Regions from separate parts of the Sporacetigenium sp. TC11 genome, predicted to be linked through region 2. Evidence: riboswitches for the same ligand, from Rfam matches in the RefSeq annotation. Region 2 holds a riboswitch; each other region holds the start of a gene.

Region 1 (8,432 bases), on a different contig from region 2:
AGATATATTTACCGAATTAATGGTAACTATGGATAAAAGTGTAGGAACATACATGGAGGATATGTATAATATATATGATTTCATAAAAGGTGAATTGGTAAAGGCAAATATGAAAAAAGATATAGCAATAATAGACAACATATTACCTCTTATTGAAGAAGTCAGAGATATATGGCATGAAGTAGATAAAAAATTAAAATCTGGGAAGTAGGGGGGATTAGATGTCAGGTGTTAGTTCTATTAGAATACCGGGATTAGCAACAGGTATGGATACGGATAACATGATAAAAGGAATGCTTACTGGAGAACAATCAAAGGTAGATAAAGCAAAACAAAAAGAACAAATAATAAAGTGGCAACAAGAAATATATAGAAATGTTACTAAAGATGTTAAGGGATTATATGATAAATATTTTTCGGCAACATCAAAGGATTATATATTAAGCAGCAAAGCTTATTCAACAACTAAGATAAATAGCTCAAACTCAAGCGTAATAACTGCAACATCAGTTGCAGGGGCTAATGAAATAAACTATAAATTCAAAGTTAATGAATTAGCACAACCTCCAAAGGTAAGCGTTTCACAAGCAACTAATGGGCAGGCAATAACTAAAACATCTACTCTTGCGGATTTAGGTCTTGGAGTAGCTTCTACTTTCAAAATAAGTTTAGGAAACAATACATACTCAAATGATATAACTATAGATACAAATGATACAATAGATTCTTTAATAACGAAGATAAATAATAGTACATCGGGTTCAGTAAAAGCATCATTTAGTGAAATGACGGGGGAATTTATTTTACAAGGAACAAAAACAGGAATTACTAGTACTATTCAAGTTGTAGGGATAGATGGAACGCCGTCGGATGATTTATTGTTTTTAGGAATAGATAGTACACAAAAATCAGGTTCAAATTCAGAAGTTTTAGTAATGTCAAATGATGGTCTAAATAATACTATAAAAACAATAACTAATGAAACTAATTCATTCTCAATAGATAATATTGCATATAACGTAAATGGTTTAGGAGAATCGATATTAACGTCAGAAGTAAGTGCTCAAAATACAGTTGATAAAGTAAAAACATTTATAGATGACTATAACAAGATAGTAGAAAAAATATATGACTTAGTAACAGAAAAGAAAAGCTCAGATTATCCCCCATTAACAGATGTTCAAAGAAAAGAAATGGAAGAGGATGAAATAAAAAATTGGGAAGAAAAGTCTAAACAAGGTATTCTTAGGAATGATAAAGAACTAAGAATGTTTATGGATGGTATAAAAGAAGCAGTTTTTGGTCCATTACAAAATACAGGAATCACCTTAGCTGAAATGGGAATAACATCTCCTGATGACTATAATAAACAAGGTCAAATAAAATTAGATACAGAAAAATTTGAAAAGGCATTAAGGGAAAGTGGAGACAAAGTTTATAGTGCTCTAACAGATAGTAACAATGGTGTATTTGAGAAAATGAAAAAGGTAGTATATGATTATGCAGGAAGCTCAACATCAATATTTGTTAAAAAAGCTGGTATGGATAAGTCTGCTGCTTCTTTAAAGAACTTATATTCGGAGCAATTAAGAAAACAAGAAGAAGTGATAAAGACCTTGCAAAGAAAAATGGATGATAGAGAAACGCAATTGTATAAAAAGTTTGCAAAATTAGAATCATCTATGAATAAATTTAATTCGCAGATGAGTTACTTATCACAGCAAACTCAGATGTAGGTGATATTATGAATAATAAAGTCAATTTGTACAAAGAAATATCACTAGAATTACTGGAAAGCTTAAAAAATGAAAAATTAGATATTATAGATGAAAATTTAGAAAAAAGAGAAGATATTCTAAAAGATATATATGATATAAACATTTTTAGAGAAAAAGCTATTAAAGAAGGTTTATTAGAAATAGAAAAAGAAATATCAAACTTATTTAATATCAAGGTTCATGAGGCTAAGAATGAACTTATGGAATATAGAATATCAAAACAAGCTAATAACACTTATGCAAATTTAAGCAAAGAAAAATTAAATATTTTTAATAAAAAGGTGTAAAGTTTTTAAGAAACTTACCGATATATATAATGTAGGATACTTGAGCCAAGTATCTATAAATAAGACAAGGATGTCGATTAAAAACTAAGGAGAGTGCAAAAAATGAGAGTAAACACTAATATGAACGCTATGATAGCTCATAGCCAAATGACTAAAAACACTGCATTATCAGGAAATTCTATGGAAAAATTATCTTCAGGTCTTAGAATAACTAAAGCTGGAGATGACGCTGCAGGATTAGCAATCTCTGAAAAAATGAGATCGCAAATAAGAGGTATGGAACAAGCTAATAGAAATACTCAAGATGGTATATCTTTAGTACAAACTGCAGAAGGTGCTTTAGAAGAAGCTGGAAACATAGCTCAAAGAATGAGAGAGTTAACAGTACAAGGTGCAAATGGAACATTAACAGGAGCAGACCAAACTAAAATAGCAACAGAATTAAAGGCGTTAGGTGAAGAAATATTACAAATAGGAGTAGAAACTAAGTTCAATGAAAAAGCTCTTTTAGATGGAACTAATGCTTCAATAACTATACAAGCAGGAGCTAATGCTGAAACAAGAACTGTAGCTTTGTTTGATTTAGAGACTGCAGCAGCAGGAGTTCAAAACTTATTAGTAACTGATACTACAACTGCACAAGCATCACAAGATGCAGTAGATGTTATTTTAGAAAGCATAAGTACTAACAGAGCAAGCTTAGGAGCTACTCAAAATAGATTAGAAGCAACTTCTTCTAACTTAACAACTTCATCTGAAAACTTAACTGCAGCAGAATCAAGAATAAGAGATGTAGATGTAGCTAAAGAAATGGTCAACTTATCTAAATTAAACTTATTAAATCAAGCAGCACAAGCTATGATAGGGCAAGCTAAGCAACAACCAGAAGGTGTAATGCAGTTATTAAGATAATTAATTAGATATAGAGAGTAAAGCGTTGGCTTTACTCTTTATTTTTATCATAAATATAATATAATTGAGGAGTTATTGATATGATAATAAACAATAAATCCGATCTGAAAATATATGAAACAAATCTATCACATTATAAAGATAATAAGCTAGAGACAGGGGACAAAAAAACAGATAATGAAAAGGATATAAAAAAAGATAAAAATAGTAATATAAATCTCGGTGTGTATAACGATATTAGAATACAAGTCAATAGTATGGATTATCAACAGAGAAATATTCAAGAAAAAATATCTTTAATTCAATCTGAAGAACTAAAGATAAGTCAAATAGAAAATTCTCTTGAACAAGCTAAAAAAGTTTATATGCAAGCAATAAATAATGAAAGCAAAGAAAATTCTAAGTATAAAAATGCAATTAAAGACTTTGTTAAGCAAATAGATGATATAAAAAAAGATTTTCAAGGTGACGATGATAGAGAACATAAAGAAAATAAAACAGATTATATATACTTAGATAAAGATACTGCTGATTATAAAACTATCGATATTATAAATAATACTTTGAGGGAAATAACCAGTATAAAAACTAAATTATCTGAATCTAAATCCAACTTAATTGTACTAGAGCAAATGATAGAAGGAGTTAAATCTAAAATTAAAAACAAAGAAAGCTATACAAAAGATTATTTAGATATTATCAAATATACAAAAGAAATTGTTTTGACAAACCCATATAAATATATGAATTCTCAAAATAATATCATTAGTGATATTGTTATTGATATTCTTAAGTAGTTTAAAATAAGAGCATGAGTATGAACTAATTTAAATTCATGCGCATGCTTTTTTTATATAAAAATCAAATTTAAAATACAATTTAGTTAGAATTATTATAGTTGTTAAATTTACTTTATTGCAGAAAAAAAGAAATTTATGTAAAATTTTAAAAAACCCTATTAAAATTTGTAAAAATTACGTATAATGGATTTATAATATATTTACACAAAAATTACATAGGCAAACCTAGAGAAATCTAGTGACGCAAAACTATAGGGACTAAGGTTGTAAAACTATGTCAGCCAGTTGCGAATGAGTTTAAAGCTACTCGTTCTGAGTAGCTTTTTTAGTACATATAAAATGGAAAATTTTGTCACAATTTACCTTAATACATAGTAAAAAAGGTAAAAATAGTATATAATTTAATATATTAGAAATAAGATTGTCAGAAAATGTGCTTATTTGTAAAAAAATGTAAAAAAATTGTACAATTAAAAAATTAAATAGGTAAACCTAGAGAAATCTAGGGACACAAAGCTATAGGGACTACGGTTATTATAACTATGTCAGCCAGTTGCATCCGAGCAGAATTTACATCACTTATGTATCTTTATTTAAGTGCGTTCGTATTTAACTATTCCTTCGGAGTAGTTTTTTTTATATAAGGAGGTAGTCATGAATACATACGATTTAATTAAAATAGGACTAGGCGCTACAGATTTAAGGAGCAAAGCTATAGCTCATAATATAGCAAACATAAATACACCTGGTTACAAAAGAAGGTATGTAAGTTTCGAAGAAACATTAAATAGTGCAACACCTAAAATAGAAGAAAAGGTAGATAATTCAACAAGTATGAGAGTAGATGGAAATAATGTTGATTTGGAAACAGAAAAGGTAAATCAAGCAGCTACAAGTCTTCAATATAATGCATTAGTAACTTTAGCGAACAGTAAGATATCAATAACAAAGAGTGTTATATCTGGGAGGTAATTAAATGAGTGTTTTTAGTGGGATGAGAATAAGTACAAGTGGGTTATCATCAGAAAGGCTTAGAATAGATACAATATCTTCAAATATAGCCAATATGAGTACTACAAGGGGAGCTAATGGAGAGGCATATAGACGTAAAGTTGCAGTATTTGAAGAAAACTTTGATGAAAAAGTAGGGATGTTAGGGGTAAAGGCTGCGGCTATAGAAGATGATAAATCACCATTAAAGCAAGTGTATGACCCATCACATCCAGATGCAAATGAAAAAGGATATGTAGAATATCCAAATGTAGATATATTAGTAGAAATGTCAGATTTAATGGCTGCATCAAGAGCTTATGAATCTAATGTAGATACATTAAATGCTCAAAAAAATATGATATCTAAGGCTTTAGAAATCGGAAGGTAGGGGTAGGGAATGAAGATAACTGAAGTAGCTCAAATTAGTAGTAAGCTAATAAATAATGACAATAAGGTAACAGAACAATCAAACTCAAATTTTTCGGATATATTTAAACAAGCTATAAATAATGTAAATGGGGCCCAAGTAAATTCAGATAATATGGTTCAAAGCTTTATAAAAGGAGAAAACGTAGCAATGCATGATGTTATGCTATCAGCACAAGAAGCACAAATGTCTATGCAATTACTTCTTGAAGTAAGAAACAAGTTTGTTGAAGCATATCAAGAAATAAACAAGGTGCAAATATAGTCTTTTAAGCAAGGAGTAAATAAATGGAACAACAAAATATAATTGAAAAAGTCAAAATTTTCTTGCTTAATAGTGTTGAAAAACTCAAGTCATTAAGCAATGCTAAAAAAATAGCAATTGGAGTAGGAGCAATAGCTGTTATACTTGCCACTATATTTACAGCGACGTATGTTCAGAAAAGTAAGTATGATGTTTTATTTTCAAACCTAGACCCTAAGGATGCAGCAAGTATATCACAGGAACTAGAATCTAGAAAAGTAGATACAAAAATAGAAGGCAATACAATATATGTACCAAAACAAGAGGTAGATAAGTTAAGACTAGAACTTTCACCAACTATAACTAACGGTTCAAAAGGATTTGAACTAATGGATGAAGGATCTTCTATAGGTTTAACAGATGAAGAATTTGAAATCAAGAAACAAAGAATGATTCAAGGAGAAATTGAAAAGACAATAAAAAGCTTTTCCCAAGTAGAAAATGCTAGAGTACATATAACCCAAGGTGAGAAATCTGTATTTGTAAAGGAATCGACACCTGGAAAAGCAGCAGTATACATAACACTAAAACCAGGAACTAATTTAACCAACTCGCAGGTTAAATCAATAGTATCTCTGATATCTGGAAGTACAAACGACATACCTAAGGAAAACGTAGAAGTAGTAGATCAAAATATGAGGCTTTTATCTGAGGGAATATTTGATGAAGATAAACAAAATAATTCTCAAAATGTAGCTAATTTAGATGAAACAAAACAAGCCGAATCTAAACTAAATACTCAGCTAAAAAAATCTATAGTAGATATGTTGGAGCCTATGTTTGGCGCTGGAAAGGTAAAAGTAACTGTTAATACAGACCTTAATTTTGACACTACAGAAACAACACAAATAAAAATAGATCCAGAAAAGGTTATCAAAAAAGAGACACGTTCTGAAAATACATCTACAGATAACTCTAATGGAGGATCGCTAGTAGATAATAATATGAGCAATACAGCAAATAATGGGGCAGGCAAAAACCAAAGTAAAGAAGAGACAATAGAGTACGAAGTAGGAAAAACAGAGACAAATATAATTAGTGCTCCAGGAGAGGTAAGAAGAATAACAGCATCTGTAGCAATAGATGGTGACTTAGGTGCTCCAATTACAAGGAATGTTGAGGACCTAGTATCAAATGCTATAGGTATGAACACTGCTAGAGGAGATAGTATATCTGTAGTATCAATGGAATTTGATCCAGCGGCCAAAGCTGAAAGAGAAAAAGAATTACAGGCAATGGAAAAAGAGGCACAGATGGATAAATTATTTAAAATAGGGACTTATGTAATTATAGCTACATCAGTATTAATTATAATACTAGGGGCAGTATTGTTTATTAGTAAAAGAAGAAAATCTAAGTTTGAAGAAGATGATCAAGCTAATATGGACTTAATAAATGCAAAACTAGAAGAATTAGAAGAAAAGAAATTACAGTTTATAGATGCAGATGATGAAGAGCTTACTTTAGAAGAAGAAGTTAAGATATATGCAACAGAAAAACCAGATCAAGTAACAGAAATAATAAAGAAATGGTTAAGTGATTAGGAGTGATAATTTAATGAATCTAGAGACTAAAACTGCTAATGCTTTTGACTTAGGAGATTTAAATAACAATAAGAAAGTTTTGGGGTCAAAAAAAGCCGCTGTTTTATTAATGACACTTGGACCTGAAGTAGCCTCAGTTATAATAAAAGATCTACCTGAAACTCAGATACAGAGAATAGGTGTAGAAATAGCAAATATAGGGTTTATTTCATCAAGGGAAAGAAGAGAGATTCTTCAAGAATTTATAGAAATAAACAAAGCTAAGGACTATGTAATTGAAGGTGGTATAGGGTATGCGACGTCTCTATTAAGTGGAGCATTAGGAAGTAGTAAGGCTAACAAACTATTAGAAGGTATAAGATACGAGGCACATTCGAAGCCTTTTATGTCAGCAAGAAAGGCAGATGTAGAACATATATTACATGCAATACATGATGAAAGCCCTCAAACTATGGCTATTATACTCGCTAACATACAACCAGAAAAAGCTGCTCAAGTATTAATTGAATTACCTGAAAAATTACAACATGAAGTCGCACTAAAAATAGGTAGTATATCAAATCTTTCGCCAGCGGTTATAAAAACAATAGATGCAGCGCTAGAAAAGAAAATAGACATGACAGATAAGATAGACATGGAAACATCTGGTGGAGTAGATACATTAGTAGATATATTAGTAAATGTTGATAGAAAAACTGAAAAGAGCATCATAACTAGTATAGAGGAAAGAGACTTTACACTTGCAGATCAAATAAAAGCTAATATGTTTGTATTTGAAGATATTGTTAAACTTGATAACTTATCGATACAAAAAATCTTAAAAGAAGTAAACGTAAAAGATCTTGCATTTGCTCTTAAAGCTGCAGGGGTACAAGTTGCAGAAGTTATTTATAGAAATCAATCTAGAAGAGCAGCTGAAGCATTACAAGAAGAAATTGATCTATTAGGACCAATAAAGATATCTCAAGTAGAAGAAGCTCAACAAAATATAGTTAATGTAATAAGAAAGCTAGAGGAAGAAGGAGTAATAACTATAACAAGGAGCGCTGAAGATGAGTTTATCATGTAGTGTTATCAAAAGCGATAAAGCTATATATAAAGGTAGTGTTAGTTTGAAAATATTAGAAAACAACACTGAAGATACAAAAAAACAAGAAGAAATTGCAGACATACAAATAGAAGTTATAAATAATGCAAATATAGAGGCAGAAAATATAATTAAAAATGCTATTGCTGAGGCTGAGCAAAAGAAAGAACAAATATTAAGCAATGTTGAAGAAAGAATACAAGAAAGTGAAAAAAAGGGCTATATAGAAGGATACAATCAAGGAACAAAAAATGGATATGAAGATGGTTATAAAGAAGCCTACGAAGAACACATAGATAGG
Region 2 (8,432 bases):
CGGCTTATGGAGTTGCAGCAGGTCCTAGAACAAGAATGGTAGTAATACCACAAGCTTAATCCAAGCGATAGATGCTTGGACTTTTTTGTTGCATTTGTATTAATTATTCATATAATATATTAATATTTGTTTTGAAAAGGAGCATGTATATGTATAATAGACAAGAACTTGAAGGTTTGAGCACTACTCCTGAAATAGAAAAATTCATTCAAGAATTACTTATAAATCCCATAATAGAAGAACAAATACATCTACCTATAATTCAATTAGTACTACAATTAAGAGAAGGTAGAACACAAAAGGTAGCCATGAGATTGAAAGAAGGTTTTTATGTATCTGCTGTAGGTGGTGAAGGAGGCGCTGTAGTTGCCAACTCAACTACAATAGGTCCAAACGAGACTTTTATCTTAGTCCCACAAGGAGTATATAGAGATAGAATTGCTATACAAACAGCTAATGGGTATTATTTAAGTGCTATAAATGGGGGTGGAAAGAGAGTAGTTACAACTACTACTATAGGCAGAAATGAACAGTTTATTATGGTTCCGGTAAATCCTAATCAAGCTATATTTGTTACAAATATAGGTTTTTTTTTAATACCATTAACAACTGAGCCTAGATTTTTGACAGCTTATTCAATTGCAGCAGATATGAGAAATATATTTACAATAATCCCACTACCGTAATTATATAAATAGTATATAATATCTATATAATGTATATAAATATCCCTAAAATATAAATTTGACTAAAGAATAAAAAATAATAGGAAGTTGAGAGAAAATATGAAAATACTTATTGATGCAGATGGATGCCCAGTAGTTGATATAACTATAAAAATTGCAAAAAAGTTCAATATAGAAGTTATAATTATATGTGATACATCACACGTTTTTAATAAAGAAGGGGTAGAGACTATAATAATATCCAAAGGCAATGATGCAGTTGACTTTGCCCTTGTAAATAAAGTTAATAAAGGGGATATTGTAGTAACTCAAGACTATGGACTTGCAGCAATGGTACTTTCTAAACAAGGATATCCAATTAATCAAAGCGGGCTTGTTTATACTTCTGAAAATATAGATCAATTACTTTACACTAGACATATATCTAAAAAGATTAGAAACTCAGGGGGAAGACTTAAAGGCCCTAGAAAAAGACAAAAAGAAGATGATATTAGATTTGGAGAAAGTCTATCTATTCTTTGTGAAAAATTACTTTAAAAAAGGGGATTTATGAAAAATAAAAAAACTTTAAAAATAATCATATGGGTAATGGTAATTTTGCTAATGGGAGGAGTTTTATTTGTTGTCAACGGATTTATAGGAAATCCAATTTCCGGTAAAATCGCAGATAATGCAATAAAAAAATACGTTGATGATAAGTACACATCTTTAGATTTAGAAGTTGAAAAATCGAGATATAATTTTAAAGATGGTTCATATGGTGCATTGGCAAAATCAAAAAACAGTATAGATACTCATTTTTATATTTATTATTCTAATGGAAAGATAAAATATGACGAATATGAAACTTCTGTATTGGATATGTTTAATACACTACAAAGACTTTCGGAAGAATATTCGGAAGTTGCAATATCACTTATAGAAAATGAGTTAGGCTATGAAAATACTACAATGGTAATGTATAATAATGGTGAACATGATGATGAAAATTTAAAGCTCGATATGAAGTTTGATAAGTCACTTCCAATTGATTCTGAGGTTCTTATACGTATTGACTTAACTGATAATTCTATGGAAAACATATCAAAAATTTTGACTGATGCTCATGGGGTTTTCGTCAAAAATAATTGTAATTTTAGTAAATATGGATTTTTTTCAGAAGTTGATAATGCTATGGTGATGATAGATAACGTTACACCTAAAGACATAGAAAATGGTGAACTTCAAAGCTTACTAGAAAATGCTAAAGACAATGAAGGGTCAAGTGAAATTAGTGTTTTTATAAAAGAAGATAATAAATAAGAGCCAATAGTTTATTGGCTCTTTTAACATTAACGTATAAAGTTAGTAACAGCTCTTTGCTCTTTTTCTGGCAATTTAATTCCTGCTACTTTTCCGGCATGGATAGATTTTAAAAGCCAGGCCATATTCTTACCTAGTGTTCTCATTGTCTGCATTCCTTCTAAATCTTGTTTTACTTCTTCAGGAGTATTTCCATGAACCATATTCCAATATTGAGAAGATACAATAGGCATATTTGAAATAGTAAAGTATTTATTTAATTGGTCAAAGGCAGCACTTGAGCCACCACGACGACAACTTACAATTGCAGCACCAGGCTTATGCTGAAAAATACTGCTAGAATAGAAACATCTATCTAAAAAAGATGTTATTTGACCAGATGCACCTGCGTAATGTACAGGAGAACCAAATATAAAACCATCAGCTTCTTTAGCTTTTTCTAATGCAATGTTTACAGTGTCATCGTTAAATACACATTTGCCAGAGTTACTAGTATAACAATGGCCACAAGCTGCACAACCTCGGATAGGATCTTTTCCAACATGGAAAATTTCTGTTTCAATATTTTCTTTTTCTAATTCCTTTGCAACTTCACATAAAGCAGTATAAGTACATCCATTAGGTTTTGGACTTCCATTAATAAGTAGTACCTTCATGTTACTCACCTCATTTATATTTTTTTACCAATATTAGTATACAATAACATATTTTGAAAATATACCAACAATTAAAAAAGAGAATTCCTATATAGAAATTCTCCCTTTTTATATTTGAGCAAGGTCCCATCTGGTCGTTAGCGATATGAGGGTAGCGAATTTTATAAAGCTACTTCACCTTTTAAACCTATAGATTCTGCAACATTTTGCATTCCCTTAATAGTCTCACCAATTATTGTATTTAATTCCATATCTAAAAGGCATGCACCTTTTTCAATAACCTCTCGATTTACCCCTGAAGCAAAGCTTTTTTGGCCCCATTTCTTTTTAACTGACTTAGGTGTTAAATCTAAGACGCTTTTACTTGGTCGAAGAAGTGCAGTTGCTGTTATAAGTCCAGTTAATTCATCTATTGTATATAATACTTTTTCCATTTTATGTATAGGTTCAACATCAACACATAGGCCCCATCCATGACTTACAACCCCATGTATATATTCTTCAGGATATTTATTTTCTGATAATATATCTCTTACTTTTACGCAATGCTCATTAGGGTACATTTCATAGTCAATATCGTGTATTAAACCAATGACACCCCATTTTTCTTTATCAGGTTCATTAAATAATTCTGCAAAATGAAGCATTACTGCTTCCACAGCCAATGCATGGCTTATAAGACTTTCAGTTTTAGTATACTCTTTTAGAAGTTCAAAAGCTTCTGCACGAGTAGGTATCTTGTTTCCATAAAAACCCCTTCTTTCATGAAATCTTTAGTTTATTCTGTATTTTTAGTTTTTTTGTTTGAAAAATATAATAAACTTTATTACAAATAATGTCAAGGGCTAAGGGGGTATAAAACTTAAGGATTTCTTAAGATGTTTTTAATAAGTTCTTAAACTCTATAGTGCATAATGAGTATATAAAATAAGCGAGGGGGACTTCATAATGGAAAAACATTATTTATATATAGTTCTTACAAGAACAAGTACAGTAATATCAAGACTTATTCAATTTATAAAAAATGATAAATATACTCATGCAGCTGTTTCACTTGATAAAGAGCTTAACTTTATGTACGGCTTTGGTAGAAAATATGCTCATAACCCTTTTATTGGAGTATTTAGAAAAGAAGAACTTAATAAAGGAATATATAAATCTCATAAGAATTTACCTGGAAAAATAATAGAAGTTGAGGTAACGAAGGATCAATATGAAGATGCCAAAAATTTATTAAATGAATTTATTATTAATAGTGATAACTACAAATACAATTATAGAGGTCTTATAGACGGAATATTTAACAATGAAGCATGTTATGAAAATAGGTTTTTATGTTCTGAGTTTGTTTATCACATTTTAAAAGAAAGTAATATTGCAGATCTTAAAATGTCTAGAAATCTTGTTAGACCTCAAAACTTAATGAACATAGAAAGTAAGACGATATATGAAGGCAATCTTAAAAATATAGAAAATCAAAACACTGATTACAATTTATGTCTGTTATTATTGCACCAATACCAACTTACCGCTGATTTAAAGGATGATATATTATATATGAAATGTAAGTGGAATAATATATAAAAAATTTTCATAATCTTGTACTTAAACTAATATAATATATTGTTAGGAAATAGTTATTTTTATAACGATTTTGTTAACACACTACATATTATCACCATATAGTGTAAGTGTAATATTAGTATTATAATTTTAAGGGGGATTAACATGAAAAAGATTTTAGGCCTAGGATTAACAAGTTTAATGACTGTAACACTACTTAGCGGATGTACACCACCTAAAGAAGAAGCAGTAGCGCCATCAACTGGATTGAAAGATGGATCTTATCATGCAGAATATGACAGAAAAGACGTTAGAAACTGGACTGCTTTTGTTGATATCACTGTTAAAGATGGTAAAATAACAGAAGCATACTATGATTATACAAATGAGAAAAAAGAAATGAGAACAAAATCTCAAGGGTATATAGATGGATTTAAAGCAGCCAATGGATATACACCAAGAGAAGGTTTTGATAAACTTGGAGCTAATCTAATTGAGGTTCAAGATGCAGCAAAAGTTGACGTTGTAACTGGTGCTACTCACTCATCTAGAAACTTTAATGAACTTGCAGCAGCTGCAATAGAAAAAGCAAAAACTGGCGATGCTACAGCGGCTATAGTACCTCTTTATGAAGACGGTAAATACAAAGTTGAAGCAGATAAATTTGATGATCACGGTTGGAAACCTTTTGTAGAACTTGAAATAAAAGATCATAAAATTGCAACTGTGAACTTTGATTATATAAATGAAGCTGGAAAATTAAAATCTGAAGATGCAGAATATAAAGCTAATATGGAACCAGTTGCAAAAACTTATCCAGCAAAATATCTTCCTGAATTAGAAAAAGCATTAGTAGATAAGCAACTTATAGGTGATGTTGAAGCTGTAACTGGTGCCACACATTCTTCTGACAACTTCAAAGCATTAGTAGAATATGCTTTAGATGATTTAGCAGAAGTAGGTAAAACTGGCACTGCTACTATGAGTATGACTGAAGAATAAAATATATTTTATATCTATTATATATTTACAAAGTACTACAAAAAATATATAATTTAGAAATAGAACTAAAATTTGATAAAGGCAAACCTATGGAAACATAGGGACGCAAAGCTAAAGGGGCTAATTTTATAAGTATAATTATGCCAGCCAGTTGCCGAAGAGAGCATAGATATGTGTCTATTAAAGCTACTCTTTTTGAGTAGCTTTTTTTATCTCTTTAAAGTTTATCAATTCTTTTAAAATGAATATTAGTTCGTACAAATATTAAAAGAATAAGGGAGATGTAAAAAATGAAAAAAGTATTAGCATCAATTGTTTGTGCAAGTGCATTATTAGTACCTAATACTTCAGTATATGCTGCTGAAGAAACTACAGAAACAGGTGCAGGAATAACACCAGATCAAATAACTTATAGTACAGATACGTTATTTGAGGATATTCAATTATCATTCACTTATAATGATGAACAAAAAGCAGATTTATTAATTGATATCGCTGAAGAACGTCTTTCAGAAGCTACAGAGATGGCGGAACAAGAAAAAAGTGAATTTGTGGAAACAGCAATAGATGGCTATCTTGAGACAATAGATGAAGCTCAGGATCAGGTTCTAGATGTTATCACAGATGAAAATATAGGTGAAGAAGTTAAAGAAGATTTAATAGATGGACTAGAAAATATATCAGTAGTAGATGACATAGTAGAAGAAAACTTAGCAGATGATCAAAAGGAACAAATCGAAGAAAATACTGAAGAGATAAGTTATGCAGCGAATGTTGTAGCGGATATAGATGTTGAAACTGTAAAAATCCTTCGTGATAAAGGATTTGGATTTGGCAAAATAGCATATATTAATTCTTTGTCTACAATTAGTGGAAAATCAGTTGATGAATTAGCTAGTTTAGTTGTGGATGATGGCAAAGGCTTAGGAGAACTTTCAAAAGAATTAGGTATTAGTCCATCACAAATAAGATCAAATAGTAAATCTAAAGAAAAAAATGTAAAGAAAGAAAACATAGTGAATAGTGATGATGTTGTTGAAACTAGTGTAGCTGATGCAAGTGAAAACGTTGTTAAAACTAATGTAAATAACGACGTTATTAAAGCTAATACGTCTACTTTAACAAAGGAAATAGATAAAACAAAAGATAAAGAAACAAAACAGCAACCAAAACTAGACAAAGAAAAAGAACAGTTAAATAAAAATGAAGAAGTAAAAAAGCAGCCAGAGATAAATAAAGAAGATGAAAAAAAGCCAGTAAAAATAAAGGAAGATAAAGAAAAAGAAGAAATTGTAAAGGATAAAAAAGAGAATAAAGATAAGTAATCAGATATAGATAGAAATAACTATATAATTTACTTGCAAAAAGGGTGGCCAAACAGCCGCTCTTTTTAATTTGAATGATTTAGTCATATTTATGACTAAATCTTATTATTCCACAGATTGTTAGCGATATTATAGAGCAAAATAGTGCTTTTAGAAACAACTCCATACTAAATATATACCTCCATTAAATATAGATAACATAATATAATTCTGCAATGTATATAAAAATCCTTTTCAATTAAATGAAAATTAGAAAAATTTCAACGAGTACTTATATTATAAATATACGTAAAACTTCTAAAATTTTGTAGGGTAATAAAAAATAATATAATTTTAAATATACTAAAAGTTAATTATAAGGAGAAAGAACTTGGAAAAAACAATAAGAGAGCAAATTTTTGAATTAGCAGATGAAGATTATAAGAAGTTTCAAAGCAAGTTATGCCCTGGTATTGACAATATTATAGGAGTGAGACTGCCGCTACTTAGAAAACTTGCAAAAGAAATAGCTAAAGGGAATTGGCGAGAATATATAAAGACATCGAAAAGTGAATACTATGAAGAAGTTATGCTACAGGGTATGGTAATTGGTTATATAAAAGCTGACATTGATGAAGTGTTAAGTTATGTTACTGACTTTGTGCCCAAAATTGATAATTGGTCTGTTTGTGATAGCTTTTGTATTGGATTGAAATTCACAAAAACAAATATGGAACGTGTTTGGGGTTATATTGGACAATATCTATCATCAAAACAAGAATTTGAAATGCGTTTTTGTATTGTAATGCTTCTAGATTTTTATATAGAAGAAGAATACATTGATAGAGTGCTTATATTATTAGACAAAGCAAGGCATGAAGGATACTATGTTAAGATGGCTGTTGCTTGGGCTATTTCAATTTGTTATATTAAATTTCCAGAAAAGACAATGAAATATCTAAACAGTAATACATTAGATGAGTTTACATATAACAAAGCACTGCAAAAAATTACTGAATCTCTAAGATTAGATAAAGAAATAAAAATACTTATTCGAAGCATGAAACGCAAATAATACATATGTAATATTTTGAAAATATATGAAATATCTTTATATAAAGCTTTAAATGTTGCTTTTATAAGGGGGAAGATGATATGAAACTAAATTTTGTAAAGGCTAACCCGACAGAAAATATGACTGTTTTTATTCTTGATCAATTACCACGTTCTATATATAAAGATGTAGCAAAAAAGATAATGGCCTATAGTAACATTAATGCAGAACAAGTGGGATTTATAGAAAAGACATCTAAAGAAAATAGTGAAGCTTGTGCTAGACTTCATATGATGGGCGATGAATTTTGTGGGAATGCCACAAGGGCCTGTGCAGCTGTTTTAGTTCAAAGAGAACACTGTAGGGTTCAGAAAAAAGAAGGAAAATTCATTGTACCATTAGAAGTCTCTGGAGTAGATGAAGTTATATATTGTGAAGTAGAATTAAATAATTCAAATAGCTATATTTCAGATGTAGATATGCCTTTGCACAAGTCAATAAAAGAAATTTTTATAGAATATAAAGATGTTATTTATAATGGAACACTTGTTGAATTTCCAGGGATAACGCATTTACTTATTAATGGTGAAGGGATAGATAGTAGGGAAGAGTTTTTTATAAAAGTTAAAGAAGAACTAAGGGATATTGAATATGATGCACTTGGAATAATGTTTTATGATGAAGAAAAATCATATATTGAACCTTTGGTTTATGTGAAGTCATTGGAAAGCCTTGTTTGGGAAAGAGGATGTGGTTCAGGTGCTACAGCTCTAGGTTTAGTAGTTTCTTATCAGTATCAAAAGGGTGTAAACATGATAGTAAATCAACCAGGAGGACAGCTAGAAGTATCTACAAAGTGGAATGG
Region 3 (8,432 bases), on a different contig from region 2:
CAATAGATCATGGGCACGTGCTGGGTCTAATGATGATACCGGCTCGTCAGCTAATATAACTTTTGGATTTTGAACTAAAAGTCGAGCAAGTGCAACCCTTTGTTGTTGACCTCCAGATAAATCAGATGTTTTATCGTATATTTTATCTAATAAACCAACTCTATCTAGTGATTTAATAGCTATATTCTTATCTTGTGGAAAAATTAATGATAGGGCAGACTTAAAAAATCCCCATTCATTTAATCTACCTGCTAAAACATTGTGAATTACAGGTAGAGGTCCTACTAAATCAAATTGTTGACGAATAATACCTAGTTTCTTAGATAACTCCTTATTATTATAACTTTTTGAAGGTATAGTATCTATTGTTAATTCTCCTTTATCGGGTTTTACAATATTAGCTAGAGTATTTAATAAAGTTGTTTTTCCTGCGCCGCTTGGCCCAATTAATGCAATTATTTCACCTTTTTTTATAGAAAAAGAAAGGGAAGATAAAGCCTCCATCTCCCCATAATTTTTTGATATTTTATTTAAATTAAACACTTCTTTATTTGACATATCTAATCACCTACTATTTAATCATTCCTAGTTCTTTAGCAACAGAACGGATTTTTTCATAGTTCTCATTTTTAGTTTCTATAAACTTATCTGATTGGAATACTTCCATTATTGTAGCGTTGTCTTTATTATTTAAAGAAAGTATAGCTTCTTTTATTTTATCTGTAGTACCTTCACCAAATTCTTTATCTATATTGTCGTTTACAGTCCAGTGATAGTCATAATAAGATGGTGTTACGTATGCAACTTTAACTTTATCTAAATCTACTTTTCCTTCATCAACAGCGCTTTTCCATACTGATTCATTTAAAACTCCTGCCTCAAAAGAACCAGATTCCACAAGTTTCCAAGTTTTATCATGTGAACCGGAGAAGTTTGGAGAACCATCAAAATCTTTTGTTGCATCAATTCCTTCTTGTGTTAAGAAATAACGTGGCATTAAGTGGCCAGAAGTAGAACTTTCACTACCAAATGTAAAGCTTAATCCTTTTAAGTCTTTTAATTCTTTAGCATCTATACCTTTTTGAGTTATAAAAACAGAGTGAAATTCTTGATCCATAGGTCTTTGAGCTATAGCTTGTGCATTAGGAACCAAATCTCTTGCTTGAACTCCTGTAAGACCACCGAACCAAGCTAAATGCATTTCTCCTCTTTCAAAAGCAGTTACTAATGCTGCATAATCACTAGAAGGAACAAATTCAACTGGCACTCCAACTTTTTCGTTAAGATATTTTTCAAGTTCATCAAAAGATTTGTTTAATTTTGATGCATCTTGATCAGGTATTGCACCTATTTTAAGTATTTTTTCTTCCTTAGGCTGTTCCGAAGTTTTTGAACTACAAGCAGTAAGTGATATTACCATTAATACTGCTAATAAAGCTGTAATTATTTTTTTCATAATTATCCTCCAATTATATAAAAATCCGTGTATATTTAATTTTATTGTATAGTATTTCTATAGGTATTGTAAAATTTCAAAAATCTATATCTATATACTTACATATAGAAAAAATCTATAATAAAAAGTATTAAAAACTAGAGTTATATACTAAATGTATAAAAAAATTACAATATAGTGTATAATATACAAGAAATATATCGAAAAGGAGGAGATTAAAATTAATAATATAAATATAAAAGATGATTTACTAAACATAAAGCCTAAGGCCTTAGATATTAAAAATTTTGAAAATCTTTCTTATGAAAATTCAAATATAGATAAATCACAAATTGATCTAAATACCTTTAATAAATTAAGTTTAACTAGTGATAACATAAATGAATTATTACAAGGCCTTGAAAAGATAGTTATAGAAAAGGGAAATAAAAAAGATGCAGTTATAGATTCCTATACTATATATAATAGCGCTTTAGATATGATAAAAAACAATGATATTACAAATTCAATAAGTGAACTTAACAAAGCTATAAAATTAAATCCAAAAGATACAGATATATTAAACTTACTAGGTATGTGTAACTTCTTACAATGTAACTTTGATAGATCTCTAGGTTATTTTTCAAAAAGCTTTGCTTATAAAAAAAGTGATATTGCAAGTAAATATATAGATATTATGAGTTCTATGGATTTTGACACTTTTCTTGAAAGATACAATCATGCTATAAGATTTATAAGGGAAGGTTTATATGAAGAAGGAACTCAAATATTTAAACACTTAACAGAGGAATACCCACAACTTATAGAGCCGTACATAGTCTTAGGACTTATTTGTATGGAAAGAAAAGATGAAATAATTGCAAGGAATTATTTTAATAAAGCTTTAACACTAGATAAAAGTAATGAAATTGTTATTAAGTTTATAGACAAAAGAGTATATAAAATAGATGAAAATATAGAAAAACCAGCTAAGAAAAATCCAAAGGACAAAAAACAAAAGAGCAGTAAAAATAAGAAAAAAAACAGTTTACCTGTAGCAGTAATTGCTCTTTTAACAGCAGGAATAATAGGTCAATCTATATATGGATACAATAAAATATCAAATTTAAATAATCAAGTTAGTACATTAAATACACAAGTTGGTAGTTATAAAGAAGATTTAATAAAATCAAAAGAAGAAAATTCTGAGCTTAAAGCTCAAATCGGAAGCATTAAACCTATAATTAAAAAAGAAGTTTTAATTGCAGATGAACATGCTCTTTATAAAAAAGCATTAGACGAAAAAGAAAGAGGCCTACGTAAAGATGCAATAAAAAGCTTTGAATATCTTGCAGAGTATGGAAAAGACAAGTTATATGTTTCAGAATCTATATATATATTAGGTAGCATTTATGAATCTAAAAAAGATTACGATACAGCTTTAAAATACTACAATAATTATGTAAATAGATATACAGCTAAAGATAACTACTACGATCACTCATTGTATAATATAGCTATGATATATAAAGCACAAGGTGATATAGCAAAATGTAGGGAAAAGTTAAATGAACTAATAAACCAGGTTCCAGATAGTATATACAATAATTCTACAACTAAAAAAATATTAAATAGTTAATTAAAAAGGAAAGCATTATTAAATGCTTTCCTTTTTTGTATAAATATATCTACATACTTTATTTTTCATCAAATTTAAAAGGGTTTTGTTATTACATAATGAATATATTATTATGTAAAAATATTGCAAGCATTTAAGGAGGAACCTAAGATGAAAACTTATACAATGTCAAAATTAGTGAAATCAGAAGATTTAAATCACCACGGAACTTTATTTGCAGGAAGAATGGCTGAATGGTTTATAGAAGGCGCATTTATAGCTGCTGCAAGCACATACAAAAATCCTGATAATATGGTTTGTTTAAAAATGCATGGACTTAAATTTACTTGTCCTGTAAACAAAGGAGAAATAATAACATTAGAGACTAAGGTTATTTATACAGGAAATACTAGTATGACTGTTTATGGTAAGGTTGTAAAAAACGGAGATATAGAAAAGGTTATAGTAGATGGTTTTACAACTTTTATATGTGTTGATGAAGATGGCAAAAAAATGCCTCACAATATAGTTCTACAAGAACCAGAAAATGAAGCAGAAGCAAAACTTAGAGAATATGCAAAAAACTTAAAATAAGTTGATACAAAAAAAGAAAGTATTATTGGTACTTTCTTTTTTTATATCAATTTACTGCAAATTTTGAGAAAGATCCCTGGCTTTCAAGGTCGTTGGCGACATTAGCGTAGCTAATCTTAGATTTTGTTAAATTTAAAAGGGTTTTGTTGTTATTTAATGAATATAATATTATGTAAATATATTGTAATTATTTACATAATATGTAGAAATTAGCATTAAAAAATATTATAATTAAATAAAATGGCATACTACGCAAATAAAGTTTGATTTTAGAGGGTAGTATAAAATATAAAAAATTCGATAAAGGCAAATCTAGGAAAACCTAGAGACGCAAAGCTACAGGGACTAATTTTATACTTATAAGTATAATTATGTCAGCCAGCTGCCGAAAGGAGCGGATTAATAAGCACTAACAATTTTAAAAAAAGGAGTGGTTTTTTGAAAAAGAAGATGCCAATAATTTTAACAACTCTAGCTGTACTTCCATTAGCAGCAATAGATGCTAATGCAGCACCTAATGTGGGTGTAGTTACAGCTTCTTCGTTAAATGTAAGAAGTGGACCGAGCACAAATGATAAAATTTTATTTAAATTAAAAAGGAATGATAATGTAAACATATTAGATAATTCAAATGGATGGTATAAAATAGAAGCCAAGTCTGGAAAAGTAGGATGGGTATCTGGGAAATATATAAATATAGGAAATGCACCTAATCAACAGGATAGTACAAGTACATTAAAAAAGGTAGTAAACATAGACGGATTAAACATGAGAAGTGGACCAAGTACTGCATTTAGGGTAAATAAGGTATTAAACAAGGGAATAGAGGTAGAAGTAGTATCAGAAAAAGATGGTTGGTCACAAGTCAAATATAATAATATGAGCGGACATGTAGCAAGTAGATTCTTAGATGATAAGACAGAGTCTAAACCAGTACAACCACCTAAAGAAGATATTGTACAAGATAATAATGAACAACCGGTTAAGAGTATAAAAAAGGTTGTGAATATAAATGATCTTAATATGAGAATGGGACCAAGTACTAGATATAAGGTAATAAGTGTATTAAATAAAGGTGTAGAAGTAGAAGTAATATCAGAAAAAGATGGATGGAGTAGTATAAAATATAATAACCAAACTGGTAGTGTAGCAAGTAGGTATCTAAATGCTACAAAAATTCCTGACAATACTCAAAAGCCAGATGAACCTAAGGTTCCTGATAATAATCAACCTATAATTACTGTACAAAAAACAGTAAATGTAGATGGGCTTAACATGAGAAGTGGGCCTAGTACTACATACAAAGTAGTTACGGTATTAAACAAGGGAACTAAGGTAGAGGTAATATCAGAAAAAGATGGATGGAGTAAAATAAAGTACAATAATCAAAATGGCAATGTAGCAAGCAGATATTTAAATGAAATAAAAATTCCAGATAATACTCAAAATCCAACACAGCCTGATGTTCCTAACACAGGGGATAATAATTATGGAAGTAATAATGGGACTGTTGAGGAAAAGGTTTTAAATTATACTTTAGAGGAACATTTAGCAAAACAAGTAGTACTAGATCAAGTAATACATTCAGCAAATGTTAGAAGTGCAATTACCCTTACTAGCTTTTCAAGAGCAGTTGAAGATGATATAAAATATTATCTAGATCCAGTTAATTTTGTAAAAACTCCAAATGGAATGTATCAATTTTTAAAGTTAAATAATTATAGAGAAATATCTGAAGAGAAGTTAAATAGCTATTTAAACAATTTAAAGTTTAACTCTAATCAAAAAAACATATTTGAAAACAAAGCTAAAGTATTTATAGATGCATCGAAAAAACATAATGTAGATGTTGTATATTTAATATCACACGCTATGTGGGAAACTGGATATGGAACTTCTCGTCTAGCACAGGGACAGACTTTATATTCATACAAAGGACAAACCCTTAGCCAACCTGCTGTTGTATATAATTTCTATGGAATAGGGGCTATAGACAAAAACGCAAACGTATATGGAGCAGAGGCTGCATACTGTAATGGATGGACAAATGTAGATGCAGCTATATATGGCGCTGCAGATTGGATATCAAAAAATTACGTTAATAGTTCAAAATATAATCAAAACACTTTATATAAAATGAGATGGAATTATGATGTAACTTGGCATAGGTATGCAACAGATGTAAACTGGGCAAATGGAATAGCAAATATTATGAACAATATATCTTATATGTATAATAATACAAATATAGTTTACGAAGTACCTAAATATAAATAATAAGAAAGTATTTAATAATTGAATATATACAAAGCATATGATAAAATAACTAAGTAATTAAATAAGACAGTTTATTTGTACCATCCTGTCTATAAACAAAACTAGGGCTATATATTACAATTATTGTAGTATATGCTTTTGTATTTTTTTGTTTATAAAGAGGCTGTTAGGCCTCTTTTTTATTGCGTTTTTGTATCCTAGACATTGAGGAGGCACTATGAAGAAAATAGGTATTACAACAACAGTTCCAATAGAAATTCTTATAGCAGCAGGATATACCCCTGTTGATTTAAATAATATATTTATTACGTCAGATGATTACTTTAGTTATATAGATATGGCTGAAAAAGATGGATTTCCTAAAAGTATGTGTGCTTGGATTAAAGCAAAATACGGAGTATGCATAAAACACAACATAGAAGATATTGTTGGTGTAGTTGAAGGAGATTGTTCTAATACAAAATCTCTTATGGAAGTACTTTCTTTAAATAATATAAATATACATCCTTTTTCATATCCAAATGATCACAAAAAAGAAAGTTTAAAAAAAGAAATGGATAAGTTTATGGATATCTTTAATGTAAGTATAGAAGAAGTAGAAAAAGTTAGATTAAAACTCAATAAAATAAGGAAATTAGCTAAAAAGATAGATGAGTTAACTTATATAGAAAATAAAGCCACTGGATTTGAAAATCATTTATATCAAGTTAGTTCAAGTGATTTTAATATTAATATAGATGAATTCGAGAAAGACCTTATAAATGCAATAAAGGATATAGAAAATAGAAAACCACAAAACCAAAAAATAAGACTTGGATATATAGGGGTTCCGCCTATGACAGGAGATATATACACTTTTGTAGAAAATTTTGATGCTAGATTTGTATACAATGAAGTTCAAAGAGAATTTGCTTTTTCTAGATATGAAAATAATAGTAGTATTTATGATCAATATTATGATTATACGTACCCTTATGATATAGATTTTAGAATGGATGAAATAAAAAAACAAATAGAAATAAGACAATTAGATGGGATAATACACTATACTCAAGCTTTTTGTCATAAAGCAATAGATGATATTATTTTCAAACAAAAGCTAAACGTTCCTCTATTAAATATAGAAGGTGATAAGTTAAATACATTAGATGCTAGAACTAAACTTAGAATTGAAGCATTTTTAGATATGTTAAAAGACAAAAAAGAAGGTGTAGACATATGCGTATTGTAGGAATAGATTTAGGAAGTAGAGAAGTAAAAATAGCTATTATGGAAGACTCATCTATAGTTCATAAGTTTAAAATAAGTACCGTATCCTTTTATAAAGAATATTGCCACTATGACAATAAGATAATAGTAGATTTAGATAAATTAAACATAAAAGATGTAGATGTATTTATATCTACTGGATATGGAAGAAATAATACAGATTTAAATAAATTTACTCCTATAAATGAAATAAAAGCACATGTATATGGAGCTGTTTATCAAAGTAAATTAAAGGACTTTATATTACTTGATATAGGTGGACAAGATGTCAAAGTAGTAAAAGTAGAAAATGGAATTACTACAGATCTTGAATTAAATGAAAAGTGTGCAGCGTCTTGCGGTAGATATCTAGAAAATATGGCTACATTACTAGAAATATCTTTAGAAGATATGAGTAAACACTACAAAGATCCAATACAGCTTAATTCAACTTGTGCTGTATTTTCTGAATCAGAACTCATAGGAAAAATAGCAGAAGGAGCTAGTTTGGATAGTCTATGTGCAGGAGTTAATTATTCCTTATATAAAAGATTAGAGCCGGTTTTAGGTAATTTTAAAAGTAGAAGATTAGTAATTAGCGGTGGAGTTGCTAAAAATCAGGCTATACAAAAATATTTAAATGAAAGATACGATGAAGTTATACCTTTAGATGATCCTCAATTTAATGGTGCTATAGGTTGTTGCTATTATGGATATCTAAAAAATAGGAGGTAAATTATGTATATATTAAAAGCAGAACACAGTTTTGACAGTGCTCATTTTTTAGCTAACTATAAAGGCAAATGTGGTCATATACATGGACATAGATGGAGAGTATTAGTAGAGGTTCAAGGCAGTGAGTTAGTAGATGGTGGACAACTAGATGGAATGGTTGTAGATTTTGGAGATCTTAAAAAAGATGTTAAAGAAATGGCTGATTATTACGACCATTCACTTATTATTCAAAAGGATACTTTAAGAAAAGAAACCTTAAATTGTTTATTAGAAGATGGATTTAGCGTTATAAATGTAGAATTCAGACCTACAGCTGAAAATTTCTCTTATCACTTTTATAAACACATGAGTAGTAAGGGGTATGATGTTAAAAGAGTTACAGTTTATGAAACTCCAAATAACAGTGCAACCTTTGAAAAAGGAGAAGTATAATATGAATAAATATAATGTAGTAGAAAAATTTGCTAGTATAAATGGAGAAGGAAAAAAGAGCGGACAACTAGCAGTTTTTATAAGATTAGCAGG
Region 4 (8,432 bases), on a different contig from region 2:
TACTTCAGGAGCAGTCCAATTAAAAGAAGAGCGTTCAAATTTAAATTGACCAATTTTTGCTTGGTCATAGTATCCGTTGTTGCTAGTAAGGGCATTAACACCATTTATGTTTGCTGTGTTAAGATCGAAACCAGGAGCACTATATCCTAAGGGAAGATTAACACGAACAGTGAATACACCATTATTTCCTTTAATAACCTTAGATGTTACCTCAATGTTAGTTGGGATATAAACAGTAAATTGTTTTTGGATTTTAGAGATATTACCAGCAGAATCAGTTACGGTGATAACAACGGTATAAATACCAGGCTTATCAAACTGGATGTTTGTACCATTAGAAATCACTTTTCCAGTAGTTTCATTTGGTTCGAAAACAACCATATCTTCAATAGTGATACCAGAAAGTCCGTCATTTGCTAAGTAAGTTAATTGTAGTGTAGTACCAAGCTTAAACTCATTGAATAGCTCCATTGTTATGGTTGGTGCAGTCTTATCAATCTTTACATAAACGGTATTAGTAGATTCAATATTTCCAGCAGTATCAATAGAGTAGAATGATACCTTGTGGATCCCTTCATCTTGTATTGTGAAAGAACTACCTTCTAAGTAATTAGAGCCATCAATTGAATAGAAGGTTTTAACAACACCACTTAGTTCATCTGATGAAGCTAGATTTATAGTTACATCATCATTTGACCAGTTATTAGGTGCATTTGAAGTAGTAACTGGTGCAGTCTTATCTATCTTTACATAAATAGTATTAGAAGGTTCAATATTTCCAACAGCATCAATTGAGTAAAAAGATACCTTGTGAATTCCTTCATCTTGTATTGTGAAAGAACTACCTTCTAAGTAACTAGAGCCATCAATTGAATAGAAAGTTTTAACAACACCACTTATATCATCTGATGAAGCTAGATTTACAGTTACATCACTATTTGTCCAGTTGGTTGGTGTATTTGCACTTGTAACTGGGGGTTTAGTGTCAACAATAAGTTTTGCTACAACAGTATTAGATGGATCAGATTCACCAAATGAGTTACTGAATGAAGTAACATAATATTGGTGGTTTGCGTATGAAAGATCAGTAATTGTGTAAGACAAGTTATTTAGATTTTCTACAAGTAAAACAGGTGTATTATCTATAATCTCGTATACGTTATAACCGTTAGCATAAGTGATAAAGTCCCAAGTAATTTGTACACTTGTTTTGTCTATAAGTTTCAAGTTAGCTACTGGAGATTGCATAACTGGATATATAATATTCTCAGATAATTCTTTTGATAAAGCTGATTCACCAAAGCGATTACTATATGCAGTTATTTGAAAACTATGTGTACCTTCTGATAGATTGAAAACTTTATAGCTTAGGGTTGTTCCCTTATATATTAACTGTTTTGTACCATTTATTATTTCGTAAACACGGTACTCGTTTGCCCAATTAACTGACTGCCAAGATAGGGTAATATTATTAACGTTAGAAACAGTTCTACTTAAAGTAGGAGGCTGTACTACTGGCCAATTTAATTTGACGCTTACTGAGCTTCCTTCACTAGATTCACCGAAGCGACTACTATATGAATGAACTTCATAAATATAATCTCCCTCAGGCATATTGGTGAAGGTTACGCTAGTACCAGTAACGGTTTGTTTTAATATTTTTTCTCCATCTACAATTTGATAAATTTTGTAGTTTGTTGCGTATGGTACAGCTGCCCATCTTAAGTTCATGTCATTGCCATTTAAAATGCTATTAGTTAAATTAGCAGGTGATTGCATAGTTGGGAAAATCAAAGTAAGGTTTGTTTTACTTCCAACTTGTGATTCACCAAAGCGGCTACTGTAAGAGTAAACTTCGTAAGTATAATCTCCCTCAGCCATATTAGTGAAGGTTATGCTAGTGCCAGTTACAGTTTGTTTTAAGATTTTTTCTCCGTTTATAATTTGATAAATTTTATAAGATGTTGCATAACTAACTGAGTTCCACTTTAAGGTAATATCATTGCCATTAGCAATACTATATGTAAAGTTGCTTGGTTCAAGCATTGTTGGAAAAATAAGTGAAAATGACACTTGGCTTCCATCCTGTGATTCACCAAAGCGAGCGCTTACAGATTTAATAATATAGTCATGTTCACCCTCTGGCACGTTAGTCAGTGTTGCAGATGTTGAAGTTACAGTAGTTTTTAATACTAACTGTCCATTAACTACTTCATATATTTTGTAACTGTTAGCATATGGCACTGCTGACCATGTTAATTGGACATCATTACCATTTTGAATTTTATATGCTAGGTTATTTGGAGCTTCCATCGTTGGATGAATTAAAGCAAAAGTGGTTTCTACTCCACTTGAAGATTCTCCTAAAAGGTTGGATACTGAGTTAACAATATAGTCATAATCACCAGCAACCATATTAGAGAACGTTATGCTAGTACCAAATACAGTTTGTTTTAAAACTTGTTGGCCATCAATTATCTGATAGATTTTATAGCTTGTTGCATATGGAGCGGCTGTCCATCTCAAAGTGATGTCGTTACCATTTGCAATACTATAAATTAGATTTGTTGGCGCCTGCATTGTTTGGCCATTTAGGTTAACTGTAATACTACTTCCATTTTCTGATTCACCGAAGCGTGTAGAATATGAGTAAACTTCAAAATTGTATTCACCAGGTGACATACTTGTATATGAAACAGTTGTACCAGTTACTGTACTCTTTAGAACTTTTTGCCCATTAACTATCTGATAAACTTTATAACTTGTAGCGTATGGAGATGCATTCCAGCTTAAAGTAAAATCGGTAGCATTTTTAATTGTCTGCACCAAGTTTGTTGGTGATTGCATAACTGGATGAATTAATGAGAATGTTATAATACTTCCTTCATTAGATTCATCAAAGCGGTCACTGTAAGAATGAATTTCATAAACATAATCACCACTAGGCATATTGGACAATGTTGTAGAAGTCCCAGTTAATGTACTCTTCAAAACTTTTTGACCATTAATAATCTGATATAATTTATAAGATGTTGCGTAAGGAGTAGCGTTCCATTTTAGAGTTATATCATTTCCATTTGTAATATTGTATGATAAATTATCTGGCGACTGCATTGTTGGCAGTATTAGAGTGAAGGAGGTTTGACTTCCATTATCTGATTCACCAAAACGATCGCTGTAGGAATGAACCTCATAAACATAATCACCAGCTTGTTTATTAGTGTACGTAACAGATGTTCCTGCCAATGTGCTTTTTAATACTTTTTGACCATCAATAATCTGATATACTTTGTAAGCTGTTGCGTAAGGAACAGTATTCCACTTTAATGTGATGTCATTTCCATTTGTAATGCTATTTGTTAAATTACCTGGTGATTGCATTGTTGGCATAACTAGAGTAAATAAGGTTTGACTTCCATTATCTGATTCACCAAAACGATCGCTGTAGGAATGAACCTCATAGATATAATCACCAGCTTGTTTATTGGTGTACGTAACAGACGTTCCAGACAATGTACTTTTTAAAACTTTTTGACCATTAATAATCTGATATACTTTGTAGGCTGTTGCATATGGAACAGTATTCCACTTTAAGGTGATGTCATTTCCATTGGATAATGAGTATGTGAGGTTACTTGGAGCAGTCATAGTTGGCAAAACCACTTGAACCTGTGTAGAAGTTGACATTGGAGATTCGCCATAAAGGGAATTCACCGCAGAAACCGCATAGGTATAGTTTCCAGCATCTGTATTAGTAATTGAGTAAGTGTATGATTTTGACGAGGTAACAAATGTTTTTTGCCCATCTGAATTAATTCGATAGAGGTTATAGGTTTCGGCATACTGAGATGTTGACCAACTTAGTACGATATCGTTACCATTTTGTATCCTATTTGTTAAGGTTGTTGGTGCTACCATGCTTGGATAGACAATATTAACTGAAACAGGAGCACATGGACCTGATTCGCCATCAGCACTTAAAGTTGACACAACATACCTATACGAACCTTCTGGTAGACTATTAAAGGTATAAGATGTTGATGTTGTTGTACCAAGGAGTTTAAGCTGATTGTCAATAATTCCATACACATTATAACCATTAGCTCCATATACAGAATTCCATGAAAGCTTTACATTACTCGGTGTAATGAGTGGGGCTGATAGGTTACTTGGAGGCAGTATGTCATTATTGGTAGTTAATGCGTATGCATTTACCAAAGGAAATACTAGTTGAAACGCCAATATTACTACTAAAATTAGAAAACTCCGAAGAAAATTTTTCTTCATGGCATGACCCTACCTTTCTTTGCGAAAAAGGGGAATTGGGAAAAAGATAAACCTTAAATAAGGCTTATAGATAAGAAAACTATATTCCCTGTGGCAACCGGCTACCATCCACGTAAAATTCAAGTCGTGGTTCAGGCCCTTGGCTTTGCGTCTCATAGTTTCCTATGATTTGCCTTTTTCACTTATAATATATTTATTAAGATATAGACTCATATATCTTGTACATAATTTTACTATATTTGGTATAAAGAAACAATATAAATCAAAATATATTATTTCTAATCATATTCCTACATAGCTTTTAAATCAATTTATTTTTTCTATAATAAAAAAGTTAAGGAATTAAAATAATCTTTAAAACTTTAAGTATAATGACATAAATATATAAAATTTTAAGTAAAAACATATTATTCTTAAAAAATTATTGATATATTTTAATTTGGTTTACTAATTTTAAGATTATTTATATAATAAATTAAATTGATTAAGAGAGGATGATTTAGACATGGATATAATTGATGCAAATATCCTTGAGTTCATGAAAGAAAACGGAAGAGCCACTGTTTCAGAGATTAGCAAGAAAGTGAATTTATCTATACCTGCTGTTTCGGAAAGAATTAGAAAATTAGAAGAATCAAATATTATTGAACAATATACTATTAAAGTTAATCGTGAAAAAATGGGATATAAACTTCTGGCAATTATATTTGTAAATATTGATGAAACAGCAAATATACAAAACTTTAGAGAAACAATTGTTCAATTTTCTGAAGTAATTGAATGCCATCATATGGCAGGCGAATATGACTATATGCTAAAGGTTCTTATGAATGATACAGGAGAGTTAGAGGATTTTTTAAGTAGCAAAATGAAGTCTATTAAAGGTGTTAGAAAATCTAATACATTGATTGTTTTATCAACATTAAAAGAAACTGCTAATAGATAGGAGGCCACTGTATGGTTTTGAAAGGATTTAGATTTGGCATATTATTACAATTTGCAGTAGGACCTATATGTTTATTTATTTTTCAGACTGCGGCTTCATCTGGATTTTTTGCAGCAGAGACTGGAGTGCTAGGGGTAACAATTATTGATTGCTTGTATATACTTGCCGCAATATTTGGTATAGGATCTGTACTAAATAAATATGAAAGTGCACAAAGATTAATAAAATATTTTGGGGCTATTGTACTTATTGTTTTTGGATTAAGTAATATTGTAGGGTCTTTTGGGATTTCAATTCTCCCAAACTTGAATTTTGTATTGAATCAAAGTCCAGAAAATATATTTTTAAAAACAATTTTATTAACTATATCAAATCCATTGACAATACTGTTTTGGGCAGGGGTCTTTTCTACAAAAATCTCCCAAGAAAATATGGATAAAAAGAATATGTATTTATTTGGACTTGGAGCAGTGTTGTCAACTGTATTATTTTTAACGCTTATTTCAATTTTAGGAAGCTATATTAATAATTTTTTAGATTCATCATTTATTAATATATTAAATATAATTGTAGGATTGGTATTAGTTGCTTTTGGAATTAATAACGTTTATAATGGATAAAATAGACTATATTAATACACATACTTAAGGAGAGTTTATGATAAAAAGAGAATTTGATATAAATGATACTGCTTATATAGCAAAGAGTAGAAGGCTTAAAGCTCACATTGATGGTAGTGATACTAATACAAAAACTATATCTTTAAGAGCAGGAGACTCTGTAAAGATATTAGATTATTATGAAATTGAAAAATACGGATATTCTTATGAAGCTGAGTATAAAAAGGATGGAACTTCATATATTATAAAAAAACATTTAAGTCAATCGGACTTAAGACCTAAAAAAAATTACTAGTAAAAAAGGTTGTATCAAAAATTGATACAACCTTTTTATTAATATATATCCTTAATATTTGAGTAAAATTCAAAAGATCCTCCATAAGTTTGTTTTGCAATATACATAGCTTTATCAGAATAAGTTATAAGTGTTTCTATATCAGTTGAATCATTGGGATAAATAGATATACCTATACTCAAAGATATAGTTAACTCTATTTCATCTAACTTTAGTGGGGTCTTAAGTTTTTCTAAAATTTTATTGGCAAGGGTAGATGCATCTTCGTAACTATCTACATAAGGTTGAATTATTACGAATTCATCTCCGCCAAGCCTTGCAACAAAATCTACTTCACTAATAGTATTTTGAACAATTTGGGCAATTTCTTTAAGAACAACATCGCCACAGGTATGTCCATATACATCGTTAATTCTTTTAAACTTATCAATATCAAACAACATTAAAGCAAATTTGAAATTTCCTCTACGAGCACTTTCTAATATTAAATTTAGGTGTTTCATAAGGTAGCTTCTATTTGGTATTCCAGTAAGTGAGTCATAATTTGCAAGATACAACATTTTCTCTTCTACTATTTTTCTTTCAGATATATCTCTGACAATGTGAATTCTCAATCTTTCTTCATCAACTAGTACACTTTTAACGCTCACTTCTACAGGAAAACTACTTCCATCTTTCTTAATATGTGTGCATTCAAATGTAAGACCATTTTTATCAGCTATATTCATTTGTTCTTGGAATAAGTGATTAGTTAAATTGTGTCTTAAATCTAGAACATTTAATTTAGTTAATTCGCTGAGAGTATATCCATACTTTAAAATAGCACTCATATTAGCATCTATTATGTTACCATTAATGTCTGCATAGAAAATAATATCTTGTGCATTATCAAATAAAAGTTTATGTTTTTTCATAAGTTCATTAGTTTTTTTCAAATCGGTTATATCAGCAAATAAACTGGTAAAATTGCCATTTGCCAAACCAAATGTATAAACTCTAAAATGCTTATCCAATTGTTTATTATAAGTTTCAAAACTAATCGGTATGGCTGATGTTAAAATTTTTTCATAAGTATCAATCCAAAATTCATTCAAAATAGATCTAAGATCTGAAAATCTTTTTCCTACGATATCCTGTCGAGTCAATCCAGTGATGTCTGTAAAAGCATTGTTAACTTCTAAAAAGTTATAGTCCATAGGATCACCATTATCATCAGTAATTGGCTTATGAAAGGCAACCCCTTCGCTTATTGAATTGAAGAAAGACTCGAGATAGGAATTACAATCCTTTCCACAAATACATTCTTTCCACATATAAACCATTCTCTCCTTAATAAAATATTGAGCTAGTCTTATTTACATTATATGTAATTGGATGTATTAATGGTCACTGATAAATACCATAAGTTATACATTTATGTAGATGATTTTATTTTATAATAAAATAAATTTGCTATATTATAATATGTGTGTTATTATAGTATTTAGGCAATGAAACAACACAATATCGCGGAGTGGAGCAGTTGGCAGCTCGTTGGGCTCATAACCCAAAGGTCGTAGGTTCGAGTCCTGCCTCCGCAACCAAAAAATTACTATAATTTAATCACAATATCGCGGAGTGGAGCAGTTGGCAGCTCGTTGGGCTCATAACCCAAAGGTCGTAGGTTCGAGTCCTGCCTCCGCAACCAAAAATTACTATAATTTAATCACAATATCGCGGAGTGGAGCAGTTGGCAGCTCGTTGGGCTCATAACCCAAAGGTCGTAGGTTCAAGTCCTGCCTCCGCAACCAATAAAGTATAAAACCAAACTCTTATATCTTTTGATATAAGAGTTTTTTAAGTATTATTAGGATAAAAATAAGTAAATAATAAACTAAAGTAGAACATATTTTGATGGAGGTAATTATGGCTATACAGAAAAAGGTAATTGATAATTTTAACTATAACAACATAAAAAAAACAAACAAGAATTTTATGTACAAAGACCTAAGAAGGAGTAATTGTTATAACTGCGATTTTTCAGGTTCAAACTTTAATTATGCAAGTTTAAGAGGTGCACAATTTAAGTCATGTGATTTTCATGAATGTACATTTGAATCTGCTGAATTTGTTGCTACAAATTTAAAAAGAAGTAAGTTTAAACAAGCTAAATTTGAAAATGTAGTATTTGACTCTGCAAATTTAGAAGGCGTAGATTTTAAAGGAGCAGAATTCAAAAATGTTATATTTGTATCCACAGATATAAATAAAGCAGTTAATTTAGATTTATCAAATTCAAATGTTA

Evidence for each region. Region 2 has a riboswitch for cyclic di-GMP ahead of ACUSRV_RS15720 (DUF5667 domain-containing protein). Riboswitches for the same ligand answer to the same signal wherever they lie in the genome.
Region 1: linked by a shared signal. The riboswitch ahead of ACUSRV_RS13175 (flagellar basal body protein) and the one ahead of ACUSRV_RS15720 (DUF5667 domain-containing protein) in region 2 are both predicted to bind cyclic di-GMP.
Region 3: linked by a shared signal. The riboswitch ahead of ACUSRV_RS04570 (SH3 domain-containing protein) and the one ahead of ACUSRV_RS15720 (DUF5667 domain-containing protein) in region 2 are both predicted to bind cyclic di-GMP.
Region 4: linked by a shared signal. The riboswitch ahead of ACUSRV_RS03810 (OmpL47-type beta-barrel domain-containing protein) and the one ahead of ACUSRV_RS15720 (DUF5667 domain-containing protein) in region 2 are both predicted to bind cyclic di-GMP.

The regions. Positions count from the first base shown of each region.
Region 1 covers NZ_JBYVNY010000009.1:125,339-133,770, reverse strand. The annotation lists gene fliS (flagellar export chaperone FliS) at 1-211, shown strand, start outside; gene fliD (flagellar filament capping protein FliD) at 222-1,736, shown strand; gene fliT (flagellar protein FliT) at 1,745-2,065, shown strand; gene ACUSRV_RS13185 (flagellin N-terminal helical domain-containing protein) at 2,168-2,977, shown strand; gene ACUSRV_RS13180 (hypothetical protein) at 3,058-3,774, shown strand; cyclic di-GMP riboswitch class I at 3,986-4,070, shown strand; cyclic di-GMP riboswitch class I at 4,253-4,338, shown strand; gene ACUSRV_RS13175 (flagellar basal body protein) at 4,432-4,749, shown strand; gene flgC (flagellar basal body rod protein FlgC) at 4,754-5,158, shown strand; gene fliE (flagellar hook-basal body complex protein FliE) at 5,168-5,461, shown strand; gene fliF (flagellar basal-body MS-ring/collar protein FliF) at 5,485-7,044, shown strand; gene fliG (flagellar motor switch protein FliG) at 7,058-8,113, shown strand; gene ACUSRV_RS13150 (FliH/SctL family protein) at 8,097-8,432, shown strand, end outside.
Region 2 covers NZ_JBYVNY010000014.1:62,737-71,168, forward strand. The annotation lists gene ACUSRV_RS15680 (fascin domain-containing protein) at 1-59, shown strand, start outside; gene ACUSRV_RS15685 (fascin domain-containing protein) at 150-686, shown strand; gene ACUSRV_RS15690 (YaiI/YqxD family protein) at 786-1,223, shown strand; gene ACUSRV_RS15695 (YfjL-like protein) at 1,236-1,988, shown strand; gene ACUSRV_RS15700 (flavodoxin family protein) at 2,018-2,644, opposite strand; gene ACUSRV_RS15705 (HD domain-containing protein) at 2,806-3,381, opposite strand; gene ACUSRV_RS15710 (hypothetical protein) at 3,593-4,228, shown strand; gene ACUSRV_RS15715 (FMN-binding protein) at 4,373-5,209, shown strand; cyclic di-GMP riboswitch class I at 5,280-5,368, shown strand; gene ACUSRV_RS15720 (DUF5667 domain-containing protein) at 5,500-6,534, shown strand; gene ACUSRV_RS15725 (DNA alkylation repair protein) at 6,905-7,588, shown strand; gene ACUSRV_RS15730 (histidine racemase CntK family protein) at 7,669-8,432, shown strand, end outside.
Region 3 covers NZ_JBYVNY010000002.1:327,432-335,863, forward strand. The annotation lists gene ACUSRV_RS04550 (phosphonate ABC transporter ATP-binding protein) at 1-558, opposite strand, end outside; gene ACUSRV_RS04555 (putative selenate ABC transporter substrate-binding protein) at 572-1,456, opposite strand; gene ACUSRV_RS04560 (tetratricopeptide repeat protein) at 1,935-3,074, shown strand; gene ACUSRV_RS04565 (acyl-CoA thioesterase) at 3,225-3,647, shown strand; cyclic di-GMP riboswitch class I at 3,943-4,037, shown strand; gene ACUSRV_RS04570 (SH3 domain-containing protein) at 4,086-5,924, shown strand; gene ACUSRV_RS04575 (2-hydroxyacyl-CoA dehydratase family protein) at 6,142-7,155, shown strand; gene ACUSRV_RS04580 (acyl-CoA dehydratase activase) at 7,143-7,907, shown strand; gene queD (6-carboxytetrahydropterin synthase QueD) at 7,911-8,339, shown strand; gene queE (putative 7-carboxy-7-deazaguanine synthase QueE) at 8,341-8,432, shown strand, end outside.
Region 4 covers NZ_JBYVNY010000002.1:180,600-189,031, forward strand. The annotation lists gene ACUSRV_RS03810 (OmpL47-type beta-barrel domain-containing protein) at 1-4,287, opposite strand, end outside; cyclic di-GMP riboswitch class I at 4,377-4,471, opposite strand; gene ACUSRV_RS03815 (Lrp/AsnC family transcriptional regulator) at 4,793-5,233, shown strand; gene ACUSRV_RS03820 (LysE family translocator) at 5,245-5,853, shown strand; gene ACUSRV_RS03825 (hypothetical protein) at 5,891-6,148, shown strand; gene ACUSRV_RS03830 (PAS domain-containing protein) at 6,187-7,461, opposite strand; tRNA gene ACUSRV_RS03835 (tRNA-Met) at 7,656-7,731, shown strand; tRNA gene ACUSRV_RS03840 (tRNA-Met) at 7,760-7,835, shown strand; tRNA gene ACUSRV_RS03845 (tRNA-Met) at 7,863-7,938, shown strand; gene ACUSRV_RS03850 (pentapeptide repeat-containing protein) at 8,054-8,432, shown strand, end outside.